Regions from separate parts of the Eubacterium ramulus genome, predicted to be linked through region 1. Evidence: riboswitches for the same ligand, from Rfam matches in the RefSeq annotation. Region 1 holds a riboswitch; the other holds the start of a gene.

Evidence for each region. A riboswitch is a leader RNA that binds a small molecule or an ion and turns the genes downstream of it on or off. The one in region 1 is predicted to bind lysine.
Region 2: linked by a shared signal. The riboswitch ahead of dapA (4-hydroxy-tetrahydrodipicolinate synthase) and the one ahead of ACIRUQ_RS01410 (hotdog fold domain-containing protein) in region 1 are both predicted to bind lysine.

Annotation. Positions count from the first base shown of each region.
Region 1 is NZ_CP173382.1:280,801-290,691, forward strand. It holds gene ACIRUQ_RS01390 (cob(I)yrinic acid a,c-diamide adenosyltransferase) at 1-296, shown strand, start outside; gene ACIRUQ_RS01395 (hypothetical protein) at 314-1,354, shown strand; gene ACIRUQ_RS01400 (MutS-related protein) at 1,351-2,877, shown strand; gene ACIRUQ_RS01405 (Na+/H+ antiporter NhaC family protein) at 3,037-4,617, opposite strand; lysine riboswitch at 4,936-5,110, shown strand; gene ACIRUQ_RS01410 (hotdog fold domain-containing protein) at 5,322-5,702, shown strand; lysine riboswitch at 5,765-5,941, shown strand; gene ACIRUQ_RS01415 (3-keto-5-aminohexanoate cleavage protein) at 6,026-6,844, shown strand; gene ACIRUQ_RS01420 (hypothetical protein) at 7,071-8,111, shown strand; gene ablA (lysine 2,3-aminomutase) at 8,180-9,436, shown strand; gene ACIRUQ_RS01430 (lysine 5,6-aminomutase subunit alpha) at 9,578-9,891, shown strand, end outside.
Region 2 is NZ_CP173382.1:2,050,979-2,060,869, forward strand. It holds gene ACIRUQ_RS09715 (fructose-bisphosphatase class III) at 115-2,085, opposite strand; gene dapB (4-hydroxy-tetrahydrodipicolinate reductase) at 2,120-2,884, opposite strand; gene dapA (4-hydroxy-tetrahydrodipicolinate synthase) at 2,961-3,848, opposite strand; lysine riboswitch at 3,996-4,172, opposite strand; gene ACIRUQ_RS09730 (cob(I)yrinic acid a,c-diamide adenosyltransferase) at 4,282-4,773, opposite strand; gene ACIRUQ_RS09735 (single-stranded DNA-binding protein) at 4,915-5,547, opposite strand; gene typA (translational GTPase TypA) at 5,889-7,718, shown strand; gene ACIRUQ_RS09745 (LL-diaminopimelate aminotransferase) at 7,887-9,101, opposite strand; gene ACIRUQ_RS09750 (ECF transporter S component) at 9,335-9,891, opposite strand, start outside.

The sequences.
Region 1 (9,891 bases):
TGGAGGCAAAGGCTGCTTATACGGCGTTGTTTGAGAAGGTGAAAGCGGCAGCGGTGGAGCAGAATGCAAGATTGCTGGTTATGGATGAGATGCTGGATCTGTGTAATGCAGAATTGATTGATACGGCCATGGTGGTTGATTTTCTGAAAAACCGACCGGAGCAGCTGGAAGTCGTTATGACAGGACGTAATCCGAAACCGGAACTGGTAGAACTGGCAGACTATATTACAAATATGAATGCAGTGAAGCATCCATTTGAAAAAGGGGTACCGGCAAGAAAAGGGATTGAAATGTAGTTGTTATGGAGGAAAGTATGAAATCATTATACGAACTGGTAGCACCTTACGATTCTGTTTCCCTGATCGGAATGTGTAAAAATGCCGGAAAGACAACCACGTTGAATCAGCTGATCGCTGAGCTGAAACGCAACGGGGTTTCTTTTGGTGCTACATCAGTAGGAAGAGATGGAGAAAGCACAGATCTGGTTACCAATACGGTGAAACCGGGCATTTTTGTTTATAAGGGAACGATTGTTGCAACGGCAGCAGATTTATTGAAATATTGTGATACGACGCGGGAGATTTTATGTTCTACCGGGATTTATACACCGATGGGAGAGATTATTATCTTCCGGGCCCGGACAGACGGGTTTGTGCAGATTGCCGGACCATCCATGACCAGTCAGCTGGCGGAAGTATCGGAGTTGATCCGCCCTTATGGTGTGGACAAGATTCTGATCGACGGGGCACTTGGACGAAAAAGTCTTTGTTCCAGAAAAGTCAGCCAGAGTACGATTCTGTGTACCGGTGCATCTTATCACAAGAGTATGGCTACGGTAGTGCGGGATACCGCATATACCTGTGAAATCCTGCAGCTGCCTCAGGCACCGTTTGAAGTACCGGAGGAACTGTGGAATCAGAATGATATGAAATATATACCGGTGACGGATCCGGAGCACATTGTGTTGCCACAGGAGCGGATAACACCGGAGAAGGTATGGCGGAGAGGGGCAGAAAACCCGCCGGAATATATGGTAGTCCAGGGCGGACTGACAGATGCCATGGTAAAGACACTCATCATGTCAAATACAGATCTGAAAGGGAAAAAGATGGTGCTGCTGGATGGCAGCAAAATACTTCTTTCCAGCGATATGTATGAGAAACTGCAGATCAAGGGGCTGCGTTTTGAAGTAGCGGATGCGCTGCAATTGCTGGGAGTTACGATCAATCCGTTTTCGGCCTATGGATTTCATTTTGACAAGGATGAATTTATGCAGAAGATGTCTGCAGCGATTGATGTGCCTGTCTATAATGTCAGGGACGAGTACAGAAAAAGTATGGGGGAATTAGCATGATTCAGTTGACATATGAACAGAAAAACAGTATCGGACTGCAATATATATTGGACCGGTTGAATCCATCGTCACCTTACGGACAGGAACGGGTGCGTCGGATGACACCGTATACATCAGAAGAAAAAGATCTTCTGATGGAGGAACTCTCCAACCTGGAGAAGCTGATGAATAAAAAGGAGGATCTGAAGCAGGAAATCAATCATTTGCGTCGTATATTTATGCAGATGAAGGATGTACGGCCAACGATAAAAAAGGCACGGGAAATGTGTCTGAATGACATTGAACTGTTTGAAATGAAGAATTTTCTGATTTATTCGGAGCAGGCCAGAAGTGAAGCAAATTATGTAAATGGGCAGACAAAGATGACGGGTCTTGGCTATATGGATCTGGAAGCAGCCCTGGATATTCTGGATCCGGACGGACGCCGGATTCCAAGTTTTTATATTTATGAAGCATATTCGGAGAAATTGGATGATATCCGGAAACGCAAGCGGGAACTGGAAAAATCCATGGAGATTGCGGCGGAAGAGACAAAGAAAGAGTATCAGAATCTGCGGCATCAGGTTGTTCTGGAAGAGGAAGAAGAAGAACAGATCATCCGGGAACAGCTCACAAAGCGCCTGCAGCCGTATCTGGATGCCATGCTCTATAATGCCAATGTAACAGGGCGTCTGGACTTGCTGCTGGAGAAGCTGACCGCTACTTATTTCGGAAAAGCAGTGAAACCGGTGTTCAGCGGAATGACAGGTATAAATGCTGAAAATATGTATAAAAATACAGAAAATGAAAAAGCAAATACAGCTTCTGACATTTCATTTAAATTGGAAAATGTGACGAATCCGTGGGTTGCTTCTGTGTTAAAGAACCGTGGATTGGAGTTTACGCCATTGTCCATTGAACTGACACAGGGAGCTACGGTGATCACCGGTGCAAATATGGGTGGAAAGAGTATTTCCCTGAAGACCATTGTGCTAAATGTAGTGCTTGCTATGTGTGGTTTTTATGTATATGCAGATTATGCAGAGATTCCATTTTTTGAGAATATCCAGATGATTTCCGAGGAACTGCAGTCCGTACAGAAAGGACTCTCCAGTTTTGGTGCAGAGATTATCCAGATGAAGGATGTGATTGAAAATGTCGAAAAAGAATTCTGTTTTGTAGTGCTGGACGAGTTTTCCAGAGGTACCAATCCGCATGAGGGAGCTGCGCTGGTGCGTGCAGTGACAAAATATCTGAATCATAAGCATGTAGTGGCACTTCTGGTTACACATTTTGATCATGTGGCTGAGTATGGAAAAGCGCATTATCAGGTTGTAGGACTGAAAGATATGGATGAATCCAGGGTTGAAAATGAGATTCAGAATGCAGGTGTGCAAAAGGGAGTAGCGGTAATCGCGTCCCATATGAATTATGGCCTGTATCGTGTTGAGAATGAGGGAAATTGTCCGAGGGATGCGTTCCGAATCTGTCGCTTACTGGGATTGCAAAGCGATGTGATGAATTTACTGGATGAACAGGATTGATCTCAGTCTGAGTTGAGACTCCCACTTCTGCAAGTGGAGAGTAATAGCAAATATTCTCAGTGAGAGTTCAATCTCCGAAAAAGAAAGAACCGATGTATTTCTACATCGGTTCTTTCTTTTTGCTTTGTTAAGAGAATTTGAAGTGTTCGTTTATAAACATTATTCCTTTGCAGCGTTGATGATTTCCTTCTGCTCAGGTGTATATTTCCAAACCTTCGGAGCAACCAGAAGAACGATAGTCAGGAGTACAATAGCTACTGCTAAGGAAATAACAGTACTTACGCCCTGACCCAGGCTGTTTGTTACACCGGCAACTACATAACCGATTGCACAACATACAGCTACGATAACTGCGTATGGAATCTGAGTACCAACGTGTTTCAAGTGGTTACACTGAGAACCTGTAGAGGACAGGATCGTGGTATCAGAAATCGGTGAGCAGTGATCTCCGAATACGGAACCAGCTAATGTTGCAGACAGACATGTAATTGTAAAGCTTGGAGCTGCTACAGAACAGATGGAGATTACGATCGGAATAAGGATACCGAATGTACCCCAAGCTGTACCGGTTGCAAATGAAAGTAATGCTGCAATGATGAAAATGATTGGAGCAAGTGTCATAATCGGAATACCGGAGTTAGCAACAGCATCTGCTACGAATTCGCCTGTTCCAAGGTAATCACGGCATACGCTGGAGATTGTCCATGCGAATGTCAGGATCGTACATGCCGGGATCATTGTGAAGATACCCTGACCAATGCTGCCGAATAATTCTTTGAAAGTAAGAACGCGACGGCACATGTAATAAATAAATGTAAATACTAATGTACAGAAACCACCAAGTGCAAGAGCAGTAGCAGCAGATGTGTTACCAAATGCTTCCATGATGGAAAGACCTTCGCCTGAGAACAAACCACCTACATATAACATGCAGAGTACACTGGAGATAACCAGTACAACGATCGGAATAACAAGGTCACATACACGTCCGCTCTGGTTTTCTTTTTCGAAGTCAGATAAGTTGTCTTCTGTTACATCACCTTCCGGAGAAGAGAATACTCCCTGCTCAGCCAGTCTATCAGCTACGAGCATCGGACCAAATTCAGATTTTTTCTTAAGTGTTAAGAAAAGAACCATGAAGATGGATAACATTGCATACAGATTCAGCGGAATAGCCTGAATAAATGTCTCCATACCTGATACAGAACCGTCTTCCGGGAAATAAGAAATAACGGAAGCAGCCCAGGAAGAGATTGGCATGATTACACAGAGAGGAGCGCCGATAGCGTCGATCTGGTAAGCCAGTTTCTCACGAGAGATTTTTGTTCTGTCTGTTACAGGTCTCATGATTGTTCCAACTGCCAGGCAGTGGAAATAATCATCAATAGCGAAGAAGATACCAAGTAATGCTGTTGCGAACAGAACGCTTCGTCTGTTTTTCAGCTTACTGGAAGCCCATTCACCATAAGCTCTGGCTCCGCCGGCTTTTGTAATAAGAATTACGAGAATACCTAAGAAGCAAAGGAACAGGATCATGTCCGCATTTGCTCCAAATTTGTCAATCATGATTTCTACTGTGGTAGAAAGGACACCGAAAGGACCAAGTCCTGCAAGTGCTGAATAAATGATCGTACCAGAGAATACACCTAATAAAAGAGAGAAAATAACCTCTTTAGTAACTAAGGCAAGTACAATTGCTACAATCGGTGGAATAATAGATAGAAACCCCGCATCTACCATAATAAAATACCTCCTACGTATTATATTTGCCTGACATTACGATTGCTAATATCTTTGTATCATAAAAAAAACTGCTTGTAAAGCGTAAAAAAAAAACTGGGAAAGGTTACCAAAAAGTCACCGGTTCATACTGTCTAATATGAATAACTAACCAGGTAAAGTCTTTGCAAGAAAGAAGACTGTTCGTTGTAGACATACAAAAAACGGCGAAATATACAAAAGAAACAAAGGGAAAAGTCTGATTTTGTGCAAAACTACTAGTTGACAGGAGGGGTTACCAGGTGGTAACATGCATATATCAACAAACAACAACATATTGCAGACAATAGAGGCGCAGCTTATTGGGTAATCGCAGATGCCAAGGAAGATCACTTCCAATGATGTAGATGAAGGAGTAAGTTGCCGAAAGCAATGATTCGTGATTGAGTCTTTGCTTGGGACAGAGACGTACAGTTTCTGTACTGTCATGATATCATGGAGCACTATTAGCAAATCGGAGCACCTAATTTAAAAGCGGAAATTGATTTGTTAATAGTATTTTTTTACCTAAAACCACTCTTTTTTCTAAATATCCATGATGCGTGGAGCGCTATACAATATGTATTAGCTGCATTTGCAGCAGGTACTTATTAATGGTTGACGGTTTCGCAAGAAACATAAAACACACATCAGAAGGTATTATAGGAGGAAGAAAAATGGAAAACATGAAATCAGTAATCAGACTGAGAATGAGCGCACATGATGCACACTACGGCGGAAACCTGGTAGACGGAGCAAGAATGCTTGGTTTATTCGGAGATGTAGCTACAGAACTTCTTATCTTAAATGATGGAGATGAGGGACTGTTCAAAGCTTACGATGAAGTAGAGTTCATGGCACCTGTATTTGCAGGCGATTATATCGAGGCTGTCGGTGAGATCGTATCTGTTGGAAACACATCTAGAAAAATGGTATTCGAGGCACGTAAAGTGATCGCTCCGAGACCTGACATCAATGATTCCGCATGTGACGTTCTGGAAGAGCCGATCGTTGTATGCCGCGCAAGCGGAACATGTGTTGTTCCGAAAGACAAACAGCGTAAGTAATTTACAGAAGAACTTTTAATCAGAAAAAATCAGTATTTCAGCATAATATCAAAAATTACATAATATCAAATAGAGGCGCGGTTTACCGGGTAGCAGCAAATGATAAGGAACATTATTTCCAAGGTTGTCTGTGAAGGGGTGGATCGCCGAAAGACCGGATCTGTAATGGGAGAAGGACTTGGGGCAAAGGCGGACAGCTTTTGCACTGTCATGTGAAAACGTGGGGCGCTATTCATCAGAAGTCAGTTAAAAGCACTTCGGTGAATAGCGCCCTTTATGTTTTATATAATGTATTGGGAAAAAGAAGAGGAGAGGTAAACGCTATGGAAAAATTAATTATCACTGCTTGTATCTGTGGCGCTGAGGTTACAAAAGAGCATAACCCGGCAGTTCCATATACAGTAGAGGAAATTGCAAAAGAAGCAAAAAGCGCTTACGATGCGGGAGCTTCCATTATTCATCTTCATGTAAGAGAAGATGATGGAACACCGACACAGAGCAAGGAACGTTTCGAAGCTTGCATCAATGCAATTAAGGAAGTTTGTCCGGATGTGATCATTCAGCCATCTACTGGGGGCGCAGTTGGTATGAGTAACGAAGAACGTCTGGCTCCGACAACTTTAAGACCGGAGATGGCAACACTTGACTGCGGAACATGTAACTTCGGCGGTGATGAGATTTTCGTAAATACTGAAAATATGATCATTGATTTTGCAAATACAATGAACGAGTACGGAATCAAACCTGAAATCGAAGTATTCGACAAAGGCATGGTTGACATGGCAATCCGTCTTCATAAAAAAGGATACATCAAAGCACCAATGCATTTTGATTTTGTAATGGGCGTAAACGGAGGTATCTCCGGAGAACCAAGAGATCTGCTTTTTATGGCAAACAGTATTCCGGCAGGTTCCACATGGACTGTATCCGGTGTCGGCAGATTTGAGTATCCGATGGTAACAATGGGAATTCTGATGGGCGGACATGTAAGAGTCGGCTTCGAAGATAATGTTTATATTGAAAAAGGCAAACTTGCAGCTTCCAACGGAGAGATGGTTGAGAAAGTAGTAAGACTTGCAAAAGAGCTTGGCAGACCGGTAGCAACTCCGGCAGAAGCAAGAGAAATCTTAGGTTTGAAATAATCTGAGAGGAATGAAAAAGACCGGTATATATCCGGGAATTCATGTTAGAAGGAATGTAAAAGGGATTCGGTTATGAAAATGTTAAAAACCCTGACATACGATTGCAAAGCAACTGGATCCTTTTACAGATAAACAAAACGTGATTCAAACTGAAAAACAGTTTGGGGAAATTGTTTTTCATGTAACATTATAATAAGGAAAGAATGATTTTTAGGAGGAGAAAACAATGGGAAAATTAGTAGGTGACAAATACGGAATTCATCGTGTAATTGAGCCGCAGGGCGTTCTGACACAGGCAGCTCTGAAAATTGATAACGACATGACAAAAAAATACTCTAACGAGATTATCTGTGATGTTATTTCTTTAAATATCGACTCTGCTTCCTTCACACAGATCGAAGAGGCATGTGGTGGTGATATAGAGAAAATCAAAGAGATGATTCTGGGAATCGTTAACGAGCGTGGTAAAATGCAGAATCCGGTAACAGGATCCGGCGGAATGTTCATCGGTAAAGTTGCTTATATCGGTGAAGACTTAGATCTGGATATCAAAGTTGGCGATAAAATTGCTTCCTTAGTATCTTTATCCATGACACCACTGAAAATTGATGAGATCATCGAGATCCATCCGGAAATCGATCGTGTTGATATTAAAGGCCAGGCTGTATTATTCGAGAGCGCATTATATGCAAAACTTCCGGATGACATCAGCGAGCCGCTTGCACTGGCAGCATTAGACGTAGCTGGAGCACCTGCTCAGACAGCTAAATTAGTAAAACCGGGTCAGAGCGTTCTGGTTCTTGGTGGTGCTGGAAAATCCGGTACACTGGTTTGCTACGAAGCTATGAAACGTGTTGGACCGACAGGCCGTGTTGTAGCTATGGATTACAGCCAGGATGGTGTAGATGAGTTATTAAAACTCGGTGTTTGCCACAAAGCATTCCAGGCAAGTGCAGCACTTCCGGTAGACGTATTAGAGAAAGCTTTAGCAGCAAATGACGGCAAAGAGTATGATGTATCTATCTGCTGTGTAAACGTAAATAACTGCGAGATGTCCGCAATCCTTCCGGTTCATGACGGTGGTATTGTATACTTCTTCTCCATGGCTACAAGCTTTACAAAAGCAGCTCTTGGTGCAGAGGGTGTTGGAAAAGACGTTGATATGATCATCGGTAATGGATATACAAAAGGCCATGCAGAGATCACACTTCAGGAGTTAAGAGAGAACGAAGCAATCCGCAACTTGTTCGATCAGAAATATGTATAATTTAAAGAAAATAAAAAAATTGGGGAAACAAAAACTATATTGTAAATATCAAGAGGAGATATAAAACCATGAGAAAAAGCAGAGAATTCGGATTATTCAAAGATGTTCCAGACGAATTATGGAATGATTGGCACTGGCAGGTAAAAAACAGAGTAGAGACTGTGGAAGACCTGAAAAAATACATGACACTGACAGCTGAAGAAGAAGAAGGCGTTGCAAAATGCTTAAGCACACTTCGTATGGCTGTTACACCGTATTACTTATCTCTGATCGATCCGACTGATCCGGAAGATCCGGTTCGTAAACAGGCAATCCCGACAGAGAAAGAGCTTCATCGTTCTGCTGCAGATCTGGAAGATCCGCTGCATGAGGATACAGATTCTCCGGCACCGGGACTGACACACCGTTATCCGGACCGTGTTCTGTTCCTTGTAACAGATCAGTGCTCCATGTACTGCCGTCATTGTACAAGAAGACGTTTCGCAGGACAGAAAGATGGTTCCGTACCGACTGATCAGGTAGAGCAGTGCTTAGAGTATATCCGTAATCATCCGGAAGTACGTGATGTACTGTTATCCGGTGGTGACGCATTACTGATCAGTGATGAGAGACTTGAGTATATCATCTCCCAGTTACGTGCGATTCCTCATGTTGAGATTATCCGTATCGGCTCCAGAACACCGGTTGTTATGCCACAGCGTATCACTCCGGAACTGTGCAACATGCTGAAAAAATATCATCCAATCTGGTTAAACACACACTTCAATCATCCAAACGAAATTACAGAAGAGTCTGCAGCTGCATGTGCAAGACTTGCTGACGCAGGTATCCCGTTAGGAAACCAGACTGTATTATTAGCAGGCATCAATGATTGTGTACATGTAATGAAAGACCTGGTTCGTAAATTAGTACAGATTCGTGTACGTCCTTACTACATTTACCAGTGTGACCTTTCTCTTGGATTAGAGCACTTCCGTACTCCGGTTTCCAAAGGTATCGAGATCATTGAGGGACTTCGTGGTCATACATCCGGATATGCAGTACCGACATTCGTTGTTGATGCACCGGGCGGTGGTGGAAAAACACCAGTTATGCCGAACTACGTTATTTCTCAGACACCTGGTAAAGTTATTCTTCGTAACTACGAAGGTGTTATTACAACATATACAGAGCCGGCACATTATGAGCCACATTGCACATGTGATGTATGTACCGGAAAGAGAAAAGCAAACGTTGTTGGTGTAGCAGCACTTGAGCAGGGTCTGCAGATGACAATTGAACCGGCTGATTTGGCACGTGTTCGTCGTCACAGTGATCATCACTAAGCATTCATAGAATAATAAAACCATAAAACAATGGAAGAGCGGGAGACCTTCGGGTTTCCCTGCTTTTCACCCTAAGTACAGATGGCGTGAAAAATAGCCTGACATGATACTTAATACCGAGATGAAAGGAGTTTTTCAAGTATGAGCAAACTTGGATTAAACCAGGAATTAATCGCAAAAGCAAGAGCAAGTGCACATAAGGTTGCTGCAGATGTTCAGGCTTTTATCGATGAACATACAACAGTTACAGTTGAAAGAGCTGTTTGCCGTCTGTTAGGAATTGACGGTGTTAATGAAGTAGAGGTTCCACTTCCAAACGTAGTAGTGGATCATCTGAAAGAAAAAGGAGTGCTTTCCGGTGGTGTTGCATTTTATGTAGGAAATGCAATGGTTGCACTTGGTGTAGGACCACAGGAAATCGCTGAAAAAGTAAGCAGCGGAGAAGTAGATCTGAC
Region 2 (9,891 bases), 1.6 Mb from region 1:
TGTCGCTAAATATTAACACCGTTAATCATTATTGTCAACAAAAAGAGGAAGCAGCAATTCTAAAATAAATATAAAATCAGCTGATTCCTCTTTCGAATCTCATTATTCTGTTTTTCAGAACTTCTCCACCAGCATACCACTTCGATACGCCTGCAGCAGTTCTTCCAGTTCCGCAATATTCTCCCGCAATACCTTTCCGGTATCGGTATCGTTTACGGTTTTCCGTTTCACCACATTCTGTTCCATGACGATATGGGAATGGATGCAAGTCTCATTCAGCACCGTATCTTCCATAGAAGTAAATGGCTCATGTGCTGCCAATACCAGACCGTAGGAGTTGTAGATCAGCGTGTAGCCGGCGATGCCGGTCTTCGGCTGATATGCCTTGGAAAATCCACCGTCAATGACCAACAGCTTGCCGCCGCATTTTACCGGTGATTCACCTTTTTTCACAATGACCGGAATATGACCGTTAATGATATGTGCCCCCTGCACCGGAAGTCCGAATTCCTTCAGAATCTTATCTACGATCTCTTCCTTCTCAAAGAGACGGTAGTAAGCATTTTTTGGCTCTTCGTGCGTTTCCGTGGCATCAATAAAGTAACGCTCAAACGTCGCCATACGTTCTTTTCCAAACACCGGTGAATGTTTGTTTTTCCAGATAAACCACAGGATATCCTCACCTCGTTGCTTCTCCTGCGGATCAATGGAATAATATCCTTTTCTGGCATAATGCTCCAGAATATCGTACAACGCCTTTCCACTGTAAGTTTTGTCAAAAATCCTGACTTTCATAAAACTGCCATCCTCATTCAACGGCACGCATCCATGATACAGCAGGTTTCCATTATATACTTTATAGAGGCTTCCTTTTGTATACAGGAAACGGATATGACGCTGCAGACGCTCACTGCCGAGAAAGCTGTTTTTCAGTCGTTCCACTACGTCTTCCTCTTCATGAGTCAGTTTATATGGATCCTTTGGATCAATGGTCGGAAAATAGGTGTCATTCAACGGATATTCTTTGCCGCCCAGTTTGATGGTTCCCTGCTTATAATCAATCTTGTCCAGCAGCAGACGTTCCTTCATATTCCACTCCGGATGCTTCTTGATCAGCTGCCCTTCCACCTTGAACTGAATGATGGTGATGGCTTTGTGCATCATGGCATCCATCTCTGCATAATCCCTGTCGTATTCCTTATCATCATCCCGCACATGAACATTGAATGTCTTACTTGTATGTCCCTGATAGCAATCAATGGCAAGCCGCATCAGTGGGATCATATTGATCCCGTACGCATCCTCCAGAATCGCCAGGTTGCCGTAACGGGCGGAAATACGCAGCATATTGCACATACATGGTACGGAACCGGCCGCTGCTCCCATCCACAGGATATCGTGGTTTCCCCATTGGATGTCCACAGAATGATGAGTCATCAGATCATCCATGATCAGATGCGGGTATGGACCTCGGTCAAAAATATCGCCTACCACATGCAGATGATCTACGGTAAATCTGCGCACCAGATAGCAGAAATCAATGATCAGCTGTGCGGCTCTGCCGGTGTGGATGACAGAGTTGATGATTTCATTATAATACGCTTCCTGATCTGCCACATCCGGTCTTCCTGTCATCAGTTCCTCAATAATATATGCAAAATCTTTTGGCAATGATTTCCGCACTTTGGAACGGGTATACTTGGATGATGCATTTTTACATACGCGGATCAGACGGAAGATTGTCACTTTATACCAGTCTTCCAGATTTTCCCGCTGTGTCAGTTTTCCCTCAATCTGTTTGATCTTCAATTCCGGATAATAGATCAATGTCGCCAGGGTACGTTTCTCCGGAATTCCAAGAGAACTTCCGAATTCGTCTTCAATCTTGCGCTGTACGGCTCCGGAACCGTTGCACATAACATGCCGAAACTGTTCATATTCCCCGTGAACGTCTGTAATAAAATGCTCTGTGGCTTTCGGCAGACTTAAGATTGCCTTCAGATTGACGATTTCTGTCGCTGCTGCTGCAATGTTTGGATATTGTGTTGCCAGTACCTTCAAATACTTGATATCTGCATTTTCCATGCCTGGTTATCCCCCTTATTAAATCGTTCGTGTTTTAGGATGCACTCTTGATCACATCTGCCATTCCGTAAAATCCGGCCGGTTTTCCTGCCAGATATTTTGCTGCCTCAATGGCTCCCTTGCCAAAGATGGCTTTGGAATATGCAGTATGTTTGAATGTGATCACTTCATCCGTTCCTGCAAAGATTACTTCATGTTCACCGACGATATTACCGCCGCGGACCGCCTGAATGCCGATCTCATATTTGTCACGTTTCTTACGTTCCTGAGAACGGTCATATTTGTAGGAATATGCCTCATCCAGTGCTTCATTCATGGAATCAGCCAGCGCAATGGCAGTTCCGCTCGGAGCATCCAGCTTCTGATTGTGATGTTTCTCCACGATCTCCATGTCAAATCCTGCCGGAGCCAGCACCTTTGCAGCCGTCTGAAGCAATTCCATCAAAGTATTCACACCCAGAGACATATTTGCTGATTTCAATACAGCGACTTTCTCGCTGGATGTTTTTAACAGAGCGTCCTGCTCACCGGAAAGACCTGTGGTACATACAACCACCGGAATCTGACGGGATACGCAATATGCCATAAGAGCATCAATACAGCTGACATGTGAAAAATCAATAATGGCATCAGCTGCCACATCGCAGTCTCCAATATTTGCAAATACCGGATAGCCGTAATGCTGCTCCGTGTTGATGTCAATGCCTGCCACGATCTCAATCTCAGGATCTTTTTCACACAGATCACTGATCACATGACCCATATGTCCGTTGCATCCATTCATAATTACTTTTGTCATAATTTATCTTCCTCCGTAATCTTTCTATTTAATAATACCCCCGCACATCATGCGGGGGCAAGACAATTTATTGTATTTATTTTAATAAACCGTATCTGATCATTTCCTGACGGAGCATCTCCTTGTGTGCATCTTCCATCTCACACAGTGGTGCTCTCAGCGGACCTGCTTCCCAGCCAAGCATGTTCATGGCTGTTTTTACCGGAATCGGGTTTACTTCACAGAATAATGCGTTGATCAGTGGAATTGCATCCAGCTGTAATTTTGCTGCTTTCTTATAATCTCCCTCCAGAAACTCCATCACGATATCATGGGTCTGGCGCGGTGCGATATTAGATAATACAGAAATTACACCCAGACCGCCCAGTGATAACAGCGGAACTACCTGATCATCATTTCCGGAATACAGTTCCAGTTTTCCGTCACACAGGTTCATGGTTTTTGCTGCGTGAGACAGATCTCCGGTGGCATCTTTCAGACCTACAATATTATCTACATTTTTTACCAGATGTGCGATGGTCTCCGGATTCAGTCCACAGCCTGTTCTGGACGGAACATTGTACATGATCACCGGCACTTTGATAGAATTTGCAACGCTGGTATAATGTGCAATAAGACCTTTCTGTGTTGCTTTGTTATAGTAAGGTGTTACGATCAGAACAGCATCTGCACCGTCTTTGTCAGCTTCCTGAGAAAGCTCGATGGCTGTCTGCGTACTGTTAGAACCGGTTCCTGCAATGACCGGAACACGGTGTTTTGTAAACTCAATGGCTGCTTTTACAACTTTTTTATGTTCTTCTTCGGATAAAGTTGCACTCTCACCGGTTGTACCGGCAATAATAATGGCATCTGTACCGTTATCAATCTGATAATTGATGTTTCTCTCCAGCAGTTCATAGTTAACTTCTAAATTCTCTTTCATCGGTGTAACAATTGCAACACCTGCTCCTTTGAAAATTGGCATTTCAAACTCCTCCTACCTATATACTTTCAACAAACGAAACGAATTACTGCTTTTTCTGAATAGATTGACAAAAAAATGAACCAGCTCACGCGCTGGTTCCTGAAACTGATTCATGTCTTAAATACACAAACGAATTAAACGTCCTATTTCAGTGATAGCGCACCATCGTTTCCGATGACAGTTACAATGTTCTTCACATTGCCCCCAAGCAATATACAGCCGTTCCCATATATTCTTTCGGCGTGTCTTCCTTTCCTCTGCCCTCATCTGTGAATCGGAACATACGGCAGATTACTCTTAATCCACGCAACCTCTATCTGTTAATGTTTTGTTGGTGCTCAATATAACACTTTGAAACAGAATTGTCAACCTTCGGTTTGTATTTTTATACAGACTTTTCACATATTTATTATAGTTCACAGAAGGATTTCTTCTATCCTTCCTTTTTGATGCAGATTTCATACACCTCATCTGCATGAGTAATGATACCGTCGCTGATGATCTGTCCGGTCATGATCAGATCCATATCATCGGATTTCAGTTCCATCAACTGAACAATCTCCTCTTCTGACACAATCTGCTCATTCAGGAGTCCCAGTACCTCATCCAGGATCAGAATATTGCACTCCCCTGTCTGCAGTACCTTTCTGGCATAATTGATGCCGTTTTTCATATTCATCTGCTCTTCTAACTGTCCTTCATCCGGCAGTTCATTGTAATATTTCTCTGATTTCTGAAAACGAAACAGACGGATCTCCGGTTCGAGACGTCCGAGAAAGCTGATCTCATCTTCATCTTTCCGTTTTAAAAACTGAATTACAATGACGGATTCTCCCTTGCTTGCCTCATGAATGGCATATCCTAATGCCGCCGATGTCTTTCCCCTGCCGGCACCATAATATACCTGTATTTTTCCTGTACTCATAGTCTCCTCCTTTGAAGTCACATATGCTTCTTTGCAGCCTGCATATTCTGTATCGGATGCTTTATTTCTACATTTGCAGCATCAGAACGATCCTCAAACCGGATTTAAGATAGCACATTTATCCAAAAAATGCAAATATTTCTATTCGTCTTCCAACAGATCCACCTTACTCACAGATACTTCGTATGCCACCCGGTGCTCCACTTCTTCCTCACTGATCCGTTTGACATATTCCCGGCTCTGCACCCTGCCAACGATCTGAATGTGGCATCCCACTGTGAACCCGGAGGCAAACCGTGCATTTCTGCCCCAGCAGATGCATGGTATGTAATCTGACTTTCCATAAGACCGGTTCACTGCCAGCAGCACATCGGCAATCTCCCTTCCCAGAGGCGTTTTTCGGTAAATCGGTTCTTTGCAGATATAGCCATCCAGAAAGATCTGGTTTGTTTTCTCATTTTCATCTATCTCATCCAAAAACTCCAGTTCTCTGACAAACACCGACAGCACAAGACGATTTTTCTTTTCTTCATGGCGGTTATAAGACCGGAACTGTCCGCTGACCCGGATGAACTGCCCGGTGTAATCCTGTTCAGTATCGATCAGGCGTTCTGAAACCATCAGCGGGATATAATCGGAGTAATTACTCAGACGGCTCACCGCCAGTTCCACCATGTAAAAACCTTCTCCAAATACTTCATGACTGAATTGAAACGCTGAAACAATCTCACCCATCATTGTCACCTGGTTGTTTTCAAACAATTTATCTGTCATAATTGTGCTCCCTTCTTCACATGTATCTTTCTACATGTACTTCCTTGTGTTTTTAATTTATTCTTTTTTTTCGCGTTTAGAACCTGAACTTCAGCAGAAACGCTCCCCTCTGTGGTCTGGGTTTTCTGCAGCAGCTTTTGTCTTCCGGCTCCCATAATGTATCATTCAGTGAATGAATATTATAGTTATTTTTGTCGATAACATTTTTTATTCTTCCTCTTGTCAAATTCTCATTTTGTGATAAAATAAATTGGTTGCACTGATATAAAGACTACATTTTTTATCATTTCGATAGACGAAACTATAAACAACTGATTTATTCAGAAGGAAGGATACATGTAATGAAAACAAAAAGAGAGGACATTCGTAATATTGCTATCATCGCTCACGTAGACCACGGCAAAACAACACTGGTAGACGAGCTGCTGAAACAATCCGGCGTCTTCCGTCAGAATCAGGAAGTGCAGGAACGTGTCATGGATTCCAATGACATCGAGCGTGAACGAGGAATCACGATTCTGTCTAAAAATACTGCAGTATTTTACAAAGATACAAAAATCAACATCATTGATACTCCGGGTCATGCTGATTTCGGTGGAGAGGTAGAGCGTGTCCTGAAAATGGTAAATGGCGTTATCCTTGTGGTTGACGCATTTGAGGGTGCTATGCCTCAGACAAAATTTGTTCTGATGAAAGCACTGGAACTGAATCTTCCGGTTATCGTCTGCATTAACAAAATCGATCGTCCTGAGGCAAGACCGGATGAAGTCATCGACGAAGTTCTGGAACTGTTCATGGATCTGGATGCTTCCGATGAGCAGCTTGACTGCCCATTCGTTTACGCATCTGCAAAGAACGGTTATGCAACCCTGAGTCTTGACGACGAGCCGAAAGATATGATGCCGCTGTTTGAGACAATCTTAAACTACATTCCGGCTCCGGAAGGTGATCCGGATGCAAACACACAGGTTCTGATCAGTACCATCGACTACAATGAGTACGTTGGACGTATCGGTGTCGGCAAAGTCGACAACGGCTGCCTGCGTGTGAACCAGGATGCCATCATGCTGAACGCACACGATCCGGAAAAACAGAAAAAAGTCCGCATCAGCAAACTGTATGAGTTTGACGGATTAAATAAAGTAGAAGTAAAAGAAGCAAAGATCGGATCCATCGTAGCGATCTCCGGTATTGCAGATATCCATATCGGTGATACGATCTGTGATCCGGAAAATCCGGTAGCGATCCCGTTCCAGAAGATTTCCGAGCCGACCATCTCCATGAATTTCATCGTAAATGACAGCCCGCTGGCAGGTCAGGAAGGAAAATACATTACTTCCCGTCATATCCGTGACCGTCTCTTCAAAGAGCTGAACACAGATGTTTCCCTCCGTGTAGAGGAAACTGACAGTGCCGACAGCTTCAAAGTGTCCGGTCGTGGCGAGCTGCATCTGTCTGTTCTGATCGAGAACATGCGTCGTGAAGGTTATGAATTTGCAGTAAGTAAAGCAGAAGTTCTGTACCATACAGATGAGAATGGCAAAAAAACAGAGCCAATGGAACAGGCTTACATCGATGTACCGGATGAGTTCACCGGTGTTGTTATCGAGAAACTGAGCCAGCGTAAAGGTGAGCTGCAGAATATGGGAAGCATCAGCGGCGGTTATACCCGTCTGGAATTCAAAATTCCGTCCCGTGGTCTCATCGGTTACCGTGGCGATTTTATGACAGACACAAAAGGTAACGGCATCATCAACACCATCTTCTGTGGCTATGAACCATACCGTGGAGATATCCAGTATCGTAAACTTGGTTCCCTGATTGCTTTCGAGTCCGGTGAGTCCGTAGCATACGGTCTGTTCTCCGCACAGGAGCGTGGTTCCCTGTTTATCGGACCTGGTGAAAAAGTATACTCCGGCATGGTCATCGGACAGTGTTCCCGTGGTGAGGATATTGAATTAAATGTCTGCAAAAAGAAACATCTGACCAATACACGTTCCTCTTCTGCTGACGAGGCACTGACATTGACACCGCCGAGAATTCTGAGTCTGGAGCAGGCACTTGACTTCATTGATACCGATGAGCTTCTGGAAGTAACTCCGGAAAGCCTGAGAATCCGTAAGAAGATCCTTGATCCGACTTTAAGAAAACGTGCATCTTTCAAGAAATAAATGCAAGAAAACACAAGAGACAGACTAAGACGTCTTTTCTCTTGTGTTTTCTTTTGCCACGCATTAAAATGCGCATGTTCAAACCACTATTTACAATGAAAGCAAATAGATTTTCTTAATTTTAAAAAACCGTCGCACCGAAATGCGACAGTTTTTTATCATAATTTCCTATAACGCTTTGATGCGCTCCAGAGCAGCAAGTGTATTCTCATACGTTCCAAATGCTGTCAGTCTGAAGTATCCCTCTCCACTCGGTCCGAATCCGGATCCCGGTGTACCTACAACGTTTGCCTTTTCAAGCAGGTAATCGAAAAACTCCCAGGATGTCATCTGATCCGGTGTCTTTAACCAGATATATGGTGCGTTCACACCGCCAAACACCTCAAAGCCTGCGTTCTGCAGTCCGCCTTTGATGGCTGCTGCATTTTTCATATAATATGCAACCTGTTCTTTTAACTGTGCTTTGCCTGCCTCGCTGTATACAGCCTCACCGGCACGCTGTACGATGTACGGAGCTCCGTTGAATTTGGTTCCGTGACGTCTTGCCCACATCTGATGCAAGGATACCTCGCCGCATTTCAAGTCTTTCGGAACAACGGCATATCCGAGACGGACACCTGTAAATCCGGCATTTTTTGAAAAACTCTTCAGCTCGATGGCACAAGTTCTTGCGCCTTCGCACTCATAGATCGTATGAGCTACATTATCCTCGGAAATGTATGCTTCGTATGCACCGTCATAAATGATCACTGCACCGATCCGGTTGGCATAGTCAACCCACTCCTGCAGCTGGTCTTTTGTGATGGTAGTACCTGTCGGATTATTTGGCAGACACAGATAAATGATGTCCGGATCTTCCTTCGGGAACTCCGGAACGAAATTGTTCTCTTTTGTGCATGGCATGTAGATGACATTGCTCCACATCTCAGTTTTCGGATCGTAAGTACCGGTTCTGCCTGCCATAACATTGGAATCCACATAAACCGGGTAAACCGGATCACATACAGCGATGCGGTTATCTACGGAAAAAATCTCCTGGATATTTCCGGAATCACTCTTTGCTCCGTCGGATACAAAAATCTCATCTGCGCTGATGTCGCATCCTCTTGCTTTATAGTCATTGTCCGCAATGGCAGTGCGCAGGAACTCATATCCGAGATCCGGTGCATAACCGTGGAAGGTCTCTGCATTTCCCATTTCTGTAACTGCACCATGCATTGCATCGATAATTGCAGGTGCCAGTGGCTGGGTAACATCACCGATTCCAAGACGAATCAATGTTTTCTCCGGATTTGCAGCCTGGTATGCACTTACTTTTTTTGCAATCGTGCTGAACAGATAGCTGCCCGGAAGTTTCTGATAGTTGTCATTCACTTTAAACATCTTCTCAACTCCTCACTAAACAATCTCTTTAAATTTTCTTCGGATTCTGTGTAGTAACAAAAATCTAAGTCCGCTTACATAAATAAACGCATATATGTACTGCGTTTTATGTAAGCGGACTTAGTATAACATAACTGATAGAAAAAAAGCAACCGATTCCGTCACTATGTATCCAGGTAATTCCTCATACAAGCATGATCATTACCTGAATACATGTGATGGGTGAACTGTGATTAAAAAATCCCATGCTTCGTCTGCACACGATTCAGCTTCTCACCCAACGGTTTTAATCCAATCATCAAAAAGACCACATTGGATGACATATAGGCAATAATATATGGTACAGCTGTGCTCAGTGCCATCAGATACCGTTTCCAGGACCACACACCTGTCAGATCCAGCACTGTCCAGATATCCATAATACCGGAATACAGCATTCCCATCAGCATGCCCCAGATTATCAGCGGTATGCGGTTGCGCAGCACTTTTCGCATCCCCGGAAGTCCGGACAGAAATCCGATGATTCCCCATGTCAGCATCTGAAACGGAGTCCATGGCCCCTGTCCAAAGAAAATATTCGAAGTCAGTGCAGAGAGGGATCCTACCAGAAACCCACACTCCGGCCCCATAAAAATACCGGTCAGAATGATAATGGCTGACATCGGTTTGAAGCCGGGCACTACACCGAAGATCAGTCTGCTGATGACCGTGATGGTCGTCATAACTGCGATCATGACCATCCGGCGGATACTGCCTTCTTTCTTCTCATAAGTCAGATAGAAAAAGAAGC